Linked DNA regions of Casimicrobium huifangae. The protein of the gene in region 2 interacts with the protein of the main gene of each other region in a pairwise test. Links are inferred from orthologs where the notes say so. Each region holds a gene or a part of one and is shown on either strand. Other genes may lie near its edges.

What was found. Proteins that work in one complex are often made in the same cells at the same time.
Region 1: the proteins of rplL (region 2) and trhO interact in binary tests that used the Escherichia coli proteins (3 or more experiments, as listed by UniProt). The link is inferred for Casimicrobium huifangae from one-to-one orthologs.

What each region holds. Positions count from the first base shown.
Region 1 is NZ_CP041352.1:2,140,724-2,146,318, reverse strand. Bases 222-3,052 are described here. They hold trhO (oxygen-dependent tRNA uridine(34) hydroxylase TrhO), read left to right. Parts: upstream 222-1,188; coding sequence 1,189-1,917; downstream 1,918-3,052. Other genes in these bases: FKL89_RS09755 (spermidine synthase), read right to left, coding at 1,940-3,052; FKL89_RS09765 (dienelactone hydrolase family protein), read right to left, coding at 399-1,097; FKL89_RS09770 (ketoacyl-ACP synthase III), read right to left, coding at 222-323. In the rest of the region: more of FKL89_RS09770, read right to left, coding at 1-221; more of FKL89_RS09755, read right to left, coding at 3,053-3,991; protease HtpX, read right to left, coding at 4,181-5,047. UniProt on the Escherichia coli protein: Catalyzes oxygen-dependent 5-hydroxyuridine (ho5U) modification at position 34 in tRNAs, the first step in 5-carboxymethoxyuridine (cmo5U) biosynthesis.
Region 2 is NZ_CP041352.1:1,003,499-1,006,467, forward strand. It holds rplL (50S ribosomal protein L7/L12), read left to right. Parts: upstream 1-1,280; coding sequence 1,281-1,658; downstream 1,659-2,969. Other genes in the region: rplA (50S ribosomal protein L1), read left to right, coding at 1-460; rplJ (50S ribosomal protein L10), read left to right, coding at 732-1,244; rpoB (DNA-directed RNA polymerase subunit beta), read left to right, coding at 1,856-2,969. UniProt on the Escherichia coli protein: The binding site for several of the GTPase factors involved in protein synthesis (IF-2, EF-Tu, EF-G and RF3). Is thus essential for accurate translation.

The sequences.
Region 1 (5,595 bases), 1.1 Mb from region 2 along the record:
TTGACGTCCATGGACGCGGCATTGCTGGCACCCAGCTTGTACTGCAGTCCCGACGCGGTGTTCGGCACCATCTCGTCGAAACTGCAGGACCCATAGACGATGAGGTCGATGTCGGACGCCTTGAGACCGGCACAGGCCAGCGCACGCATCGACGCTACGTAGGAAAGCTCGATGGCATTGACGTGCGAGATGCGCCGCTCCTTCATGCCGGTGCGTGACGTGATCCACTCGTCATCGGTCTCCAGAAAAGTTGCCAGATCAGCATTGCTGAGCACGGCCGGCGGCATGCATTTGCCCCAACCGGTAATGGCGGCGTAAGTCATCAAGTCTCCCCTGGATTGAGTCTTTTAGTTGGAGGTCCGGCAACTATTTTGCCGCCATTGTCGATTCGCTGCCCGTCAGCAGATCACGCCCGACAGAAATGACAACGAGCGGCCACGTGCAAGCGCCGCCGCCTTCTGGTTGTACATCGGACGCCCCCAGCAGTTGAAGCCGTGATCGACACCACCGTAGACATCGACCCGAACATCGTCGCGACCGGCGAACGCGCCTTTCACGGACTCAACAGCAGGCATAGGGATGTAGCCGTCCTTCTCTGCGAAATGCAGCAACATCGGCACCTTGATCGACGGCACGCGGTCGAGCATGTTGTGAATACCACCGCCGTAGTAGCAAACCGCCGCATCCACCGCGCCCTCAGCTGCGCAGACGAACGACAGGCGACCGCCCATGCAGAAGCCAAGGCTGGCGACGCGCCCGTTGCACGCCGGATGAGCGCGTAGCGCCGTCGCCGTCGCGACCAGATCTTTCGCGGCATTTGGCGCGTCGAGCGCCGTCATGTAGGCAAATGCCTTTGGCGTATCGACATCGTTGTAGCCCAGATCCACACGCGGCTGCTGGCGCCAGAACACGTCCGGCGCGAACACGGTGAAGCCATCCATGGCGTACTGGTCGGCAACTTCACGAATGTGCTCGTTGACGCCCCAGATTTCCTGGATGATGACGAGGCCGGGCCCCTTGCCTTTTGGTGGCGTCGACATATACGCGCCAAAACTGCCGCCGTCATGAGCCTTGATGTCGATCCACTGTCCGTTCATGCCGTTCTCCTGAGTGTTCTGCCGACGCTTTCCGTGGCATGTGATTCTGCCCGGCAATTATCACCCAACGCTGTCGCCCTAAAATTGCGTCATGTCGCAAATTCTGAACATCGCAACCTACCGTTTCGTCGGTATCGACGACCCGGCTGCGCTGAAGGCCACCTGGCTGCCCAAAGCCAAGACCCTCGGACTGAAGGGCACCATTCTGCTGGCGCACGAAGGGATCAATTTGTTCCTCGCGGGTGCCGAGACGGCAATCCGCAGCTTCATGGCATCCGTTGACGACGATTCGCGTTTTGCCAAGCTCGACCTCAAGGAAAGCTGGAGCGAAACCGTGCCGTTCAAGCGCATGAAAATCAAGCTGAAGCGCGAGATCGTGACCTTCCGCCAGGAAGGCGTCGATCCGGTCAATGCGCCTGCGCCTTTCATGCCACCGGCTGAGCTGAAGCGCCGGCTGGACGCAGGCGAGGCAATCGTGCTGCTGGACACCCGCAATGACGTGGAAGTAGCCAAGGGCACTTTTGACAACGCTGTGTTCTGGGGCAATCGCAACTTCACCGAGTTCGGCCACATGGCACGCGATCACATCAGCGAGCTGCAGGGCAAGACTGTTGTCAGCTTTTGCACCGGGGGCATCCGCTGCGAGAAGGCCGCGCCCTATCTGCGCGACCTGGGGGCGAGTGATGTGTACCAGCTGGAAGGTGGCATCCTGCGCTATTTCGAGCAAATTGGCCGCGACCATTATCACGGCGACTGCTTTGTGTTCGACGAGCGAGCGGCGCTGGATCCGGCGCTGGGAGCGACCGCCGGCGCGGACTGATGCCCGCCGGCCCGTCAGGCTGTCAGTGCTTCCACTTCACCACCGAAAGCAGGTTGTTGAAGTCGTCAGTCCATAGCGGAGCGCCGACACTGCGCTGAAGTGGCTTGCCAGCGTCACCGATGCCCTTGAGGGTGTCAGCGTTGCGGGCGAGCAGCACCCAGGTACTTGACGAATGCAGGGCGTTGTCAGTCTGGGCGGGGTCTTCAATGACCACGCCGGCCAGATTCTCCTTCGCGGCGATTTCAGCCAACACTGGCGGCAGGTCAAGAAAGCGGTTGGACACGTGGTAGGCGACGATACCACCGCTGGACACCTGGTTCATGAAGACGCGTACTGCCTCCTGTGTAATCAGGTGCATCGGAATCGAGTCGCCGGAAAACGCGTCAACAGCGAGCACAGTGAACTGGTTGCTGGCCTCGCGCTCGAGTGACAGCCTGGCGTCACCGAGAATGACGTCAACCTTGCCCTTGCTGTCAGTCAGATAGGTGAAGTGCTTGCGCGCTAGACGCTCGACTTCAGCGTTGATTTCGTAGATGCGGCAGACGTCGCCGGCACGGCACCAGGCGGCGACTGTGCCGACGCCGAGTCCGATCATGCCAATGCGCTGCGTGTTGAGGGTCAGAGGTGCGTTCTCCCGCTGCAGGTTGACGGCACGGCCGAAGCCGGAGGTTGGCGTGTAGTACGTGGTCGGCTCGCGACGCCACTTCTCGTGCGGATACTGCTCGCCGTGCAGGATCGCGCCGTGCACCAGGCGCACCAGATAGCCATCGCTGCCCGGCTCGTCGTAGGACTTCACTTTCAGTACGCCGTAAAAGTTGCGCGTCACTTCGACGGCGTTCTTGTGTTCCTCCCTGACATACCAGCCCGCTGTGCCGACCACGCCGATAGCCAGCGCTACAGCCACCCATTGCAGAAACGGATGTGCCGCCTGCGCGATGGGCACGAACAGCAACGCAGCAACGAGCAACGCAAGGGCTGTCTCAACGTAGGTGGCGAACAGCAACGGCGCCAGCACGCTGACCACCAGCGCTCCCAGCGCGCCGCCAATCGACACCAGCAAGTAGAAACGCGTGAGATGCTCCGGTGCAGGTTTCGCCAGCACCAGCTCGCCGTGGCAGACCATGCAGACGACGAACAGACCAACGCAGAACACGCTGGTCTGCACGACCAGATCGAACTGAAAGTCCTTGTTCAGCAGCAAAAAACACATGCCGGAAACGAGGACCAGAAACGGCCCCGCGTAACCAGCGCGCTTGTACCAGCCGGTGCCGTCAAAGGTGAGGATGAAGGTCAGCAGATAGAGCGTCAGCGGCAGTATCCACAGCAGCGGGACGCTGGCAACGTTCTGCGTGATGTGGTTTGACACTGCCAGCAGCAGCATGGAGCCGGCGGCCGACAGTGCGATCCAGCGCAATTGCTTTTTAAGCTCAGGCGAACCAATACTGTTCGCTTCACCGGTGCTCCCCGCCACAGCGACGCTTTCCCCTGCGGGTGACTGGGCGCGGCTGACGCGCCACGCCAGCGCGCCAAGCAGCAGCACAAACAGGGCAAACAGGGTCGACCAGCCCCACGCCTGCATGCGGGTGCCGACATACGGCTCAATCGCAACCGGATAGGCCACCAGTGCGGCCAGCGACGCCGCATTCGACAGCGCAAACAACCGGTACGGATCCTGCCCCGGACGAAGCCGTGCGAAGTAGCTCTGGATCAACGGGCTAGTGGTCGAAAGCAATACGTATGGCAACCCGATAGTCACCGACAGTAACAGCAGGATGCGCGAAATTGGTTCCTCGCCGCCAGCGGGCTTCCAGCTCTCGGGCGCCAGAATCGGCAGCGTCAGCAACGCGATCAGGGCGAAGACGATGTGCAGTTGCGGTTGCCGCTTCGCACCGAGCTTGCGCGGCGCAATGTCCGCGTAGGCGTAGCCCAGTAGCAACGCGCCCTGGAAAAACAGCATGCAGGTGGTCCACACCGCAGAGCTTCCACCAAACCAGGGCAGGATCTGCTTGGCAATGAGCGGTTGGACGAGAAAGAGCAAAAACGCCGACAGCGCGACAACCGCGTAGAAGTGCATGGGACCGGGAATTTCGGGTGAATGGACTGACCCGACGTGTGTTGCCGTGCAACGACGCCGCCAGGGCGCGCGCATTATCCCATCACGATCAACATCGGCAATACGGAGTGGGGAACTGTATCGACAGCAACGTCCAAATGAAAAAGGCCCCTTGCGGGGCCCTTGCTGGTTGCTCGACCAGCGAGAGTGTCAGCGACGCTCCTGCAGCGCGCGAATCCGGTCTTCGATCGGCGGATGGGTGGAGAACAGCGAACCCATGCCGCCACCGATGCCCATCGCCTTCACCGGTCCCGCGAGCTCGCCCGGCTGCAGGCCACCCAGACGCGCCAGCGCGTGTTGCATCGGTTGCGTCGTGCCCATCAGGTCGGCAGCGCCGGCATCGGCGCGGAATTCGCGCTGCCGCGAGAACCAGGCGACCACCATGTGCGCGACGAAGCCGAGCACCAGATCAAGGACAAATACCGAGATGGTGTAGCCGATGCCCACGCTGTCGCGATCATTGCGCAGGATGACACGATCAACAAAGTACCCGATGACGCGTGAGAGGAAGATCACAAACGTATTCATGACGCCCTGAATGAGTGTCATGGTGACCATGTCGCCATTGGTCACGTGGGCGATCTCGTGCCCGATCACTGCCTCCACTTCCTCGCGGTTCATGCTTTGCAGCAATCCGGTCGATACCGCCACCAGCGCTGAATTCTTGAACGCACCGGTGGCGAAAGCGTTGGGCTCGCCCTCATAAATGCCAACGTCGGGCATGCCGATGCCGGCTCTTTCCGAGAACCGGCGCACCGTCTGCACGATCCACTGATGGGTCGGATCCGGTGAATCGTTGATGATCTCAACACCCATCGTCCACTTGGCCACCATCTTGCTGATCAGCAACGAAAAGATGGCACCGGTGAAGCCCATCACCAGCGCAAAGCCGAGCAAGGCGCCCAGATTGAGTCCGCGCGGTCCGAGGAATTTGTTCAGGCCAAAAATACTCGACACCAGACCAAGCACCGCGACTACCGCGACATTGGTCAGGACGAAGAGAAGAATTCGTTTCATGCAAACTTCCTTGAAATAGCTAAGGACGATAAGGACAAGGGGGTAACGGAACAAACGACAGTCGGCGGGCCGGCCGCCCGGTCACCGCGTTGGCAGGCAACCCTGCTCACCGGCGATATGCGAACGATAACGCGAACTTCAATGCCACGGAAACCCGTAGCGAGGAGTTTGTTCTGGCAACAGGTGAATGTCCTGGCCATCACCTTTTTCCATGCATGCCCATTCGTAAAGGGCATTGACAATGAAAATGAATAAAGTCGACTTCATGCATTTTGTGCGTTCATTCGCTGCACAGCCCAGTCAGACAGGCGTTCCATGACCATCGTGCGTCGAAGCTGTTCCCTCTGCCGGCGACGCGGCGCGCCGTTATTGCCGGTTTTGGCTCCATTGGCTTGCGTAACTGCTTGTTTTTCGGCATAATTTCGTGCTTTGCTGCTTTGGCAGTTCACCCACAGGCGACCGAGCGGACAGATCCGCAAGCAAGCCAGTCACGTATCCCGGTCGCAGGCGTCATGCAAGCCGCAAACGCCCGGGGCGCCGTGAAACCT
Region 2 (2,969 bases):
CGAGGCCAAGGCAGCAGGTGCGGACGTCGTCGGCTTCGACGACCTGGCGGAGCGCGTCAAAGGCGGATTCATGGAGTTCGACGTCGTCATCGCGTCCCCGGACGCCATGCGTGTGGTCGGTACGCTCGGTCAGGTGCTCGGTCCGCGAGGCCTGATGCCGAACCCGAAGGTCGGGACGGTCAGCGCCGATGTCGCTGGCGCCGTCAAGAACGCCAAGGCCGGTCAGGTGCAGTACCGCACCGACAAGGCCGGTATCGTGCACGCCACGATCGGTCGCGCCTCGTTCGAAGTACCTGCGCTTGAAACAAACCTGCGTGCGCTCATGGAGGCACTGCAGAAAGCAAAGCCGGCATCATCAAAAGGCGTGTATCTGAAGAAAGTTAGCGTATCCAGCACGATGGGTTCAGGTGTCCGCGTGGACACCGGCGCCTTCGCCGTGGGTGCGCAGGCCGCGCAGTAGCGAGGTCAAAGATTGGTGGGTCGATGGTTGCCTTGCGGCAGGCCATCGAGCTATCCAAGACCGTTGGCGGGGTGTGCTGCGTTTTGCAGAACACCACTTAATCAGGACGAATCTACGGAAACGTCCTGGCCAACGCAGATGGCGGTCCCGCTGTACACAATTTGTGTGATGCCCGCGTAGTTGCGACGCATCACAGGGATTCGGTGCGGTAAGGTCGCTGAAACCCTCCCGGCGAGCCCAGACGGCTCTCCGGGGAAGACAGGAGATTAACTTGAGTCTGAATCGCACTGAAAAAGCCGCGGTCATCGACGAAGTCAAAGCGCAGGTAGTTAATGCGCAGACGCTCGTCGTCGCCGAGTATCGTGGCACGAAGGTCGCGGATATGACCAAACTGCGCAAGTCTGCGCGCGAGCAGGGGGTTTACCTGCACGTGTTGAAAAACACGCTCGCGCGTCGCGCCGTGGTTGGTACGCCGTTTGAGGTGGCTGCTGGCGAAATGGCCGGCCCGCTGATTTACGGTCTTTCCGTCGACGCCGTCGCCGCAGCGCGAGTTATCAGCGACTTCGCCAAGACCAACGACAAGATCGTGGTCAAGGCGGGCGCGTTTGATGGCAAGCTGCTCGACAAGGCTGGTGTCGCGTCCCTGGCATCGATCCCGAGCAAGGAAGTCCTGCTGGCACAGCTGGCTGGCCTCCTCAACTCGCCGGTTGCCCGCTTCGCACGCGTCCTCGCCGCCGTGGCCGAAAAGAAAGAAGCGCCCGCAGCTGAAGCTGCCGCCGCATAACTCATCCCCAAATATTTACTCAATCAGGAGCCAAACATGGCATTCAACAAAGACGACTTCCTCGCCGCACTCGACACGATGTCGGTGATGGATCTCAATGACCTGGTCAAGGCCATCGAAGAAAAATTCGGCGTTTCCGCTGCGGCGATGGCTGCTCCGGCTGCTGGTGGTGGCGGTGCCGCTGCTGCTGCCGTTGAAGAGAAGACCGAGTTCGACGTCGTGCTCAAGGAAACCGGCGCCAACAAGGTCGGCGTGATCAAGGCAGTTCGCGAAATCACCGGTCTGGGCCTCAAGGAAGCGAAAGACCTGGTCGACGGCGCACCGAAGACTGTCAAGGAAGCGATGCCGAAGGCCGATGCCGAAGCAGCGAAGAAGAAACTCGAAGACGCTGGTGCCAAGGCCGAAATCAAGTAATTTCGGATCGGTACCAAGGGCTGGTGGGGCTGCAAAGCCTCTCCGGCCCTTCGCCGTTTCTAGAGACTGCTGTCGCCTGACCTGCTTGTACACACACCAAGCGTTCATACGAGAGCCCTCTCGAGCTCCCGCAGCCACCCTTAGCCCCTGTCAGGCTTTGCCTGGTCGCGATTCCCGCTTCCACAGTTGAGGAACACATGACGTACGCCTTTGCCGAAAAGAAACGCATCCGCAAGAGCTTCGGTTCGCGCGCCCCGGTCCTGCCGGTGCCCTACCTGCTCCAAACCCAGCTTGTCTCCTACAACGAGTTTTTGCAAGTAGGCGTCAAGACGCAGGATCGCAAGAACGTCGGCCTGGAGTCCGCATTCACGTCGATCTTCCCGATCGCGAGTCACAACGGATTCGCGAAGCTGGAGTACGTGCACTACACGCTTGGCACGCCGCCGTTCGATGTCGTCGAGTGCCAGCAGCGTGGTTTGACCTTTGCCGCACCAGTTCGAGCCAAGGTGCGTCTGATCATTTACGATCGCGAGGCGGCGAAAGACACGGTCAAGGAAGTTAAGGAATCCGAGGTCTACATGGGCGAAATCCCGCTCATGACCGAAAACGGCTCGTTTGTCATCAACGGGACCGAGCGCGTGATTGTTTCCCAGCTGCACCGCTCGCCCGGCGTGTTCTTCGAGCATGACAAGGGCAAAACGCACAGTTCCGGCAAATTGCTGTTCTCCGCGCGCGTCATTCCGTATCGCGGCTCGTGGCTTGACTTCGAGTTCGATCCGAAGGATTACCTCTACTTCCGTATCGACCGCCGCCGCAAGATGCCGGTAACGATCTTGCTCAAGGCGCTTGGTCTGTCCGACGAGGAAATCCTGGCGCGCTACTTCAAGTTCGACGATATCTACTTCACGCCGAAGGGCAACGAGCTCGCGTTCGTGCCGGAACGTTTGAAAGGTGAAGTCGCCCGTTTCGACATTACTACGCCTGACGGCACCATCGTCGTGGCTAAGGACAAGCGCGTCACTGCCAAGCACGTGCGCGACCTGCAAAACTCGAAAGTCGAACGCTTGGGTCTGCCGACCGAAGAGGTGCTTGGTCGTATCGTCGCGGCCAATGTTATCGACAAGGAAACCGGCGAGGTTCTAGTCAAGGCTAACGAGGAGCTGACCGAGGAGTCTCTGAAGAAACTGGTCGAGGCCGGCGTTGACCACATCCGCACGCTTTACATCAATGAGCTGGATGAAGGTCCGTGGATCTCGATGACGCTCAAGACGGATGATGTCCCCGACAAGACGACAGCTCGTGTCGCAATCT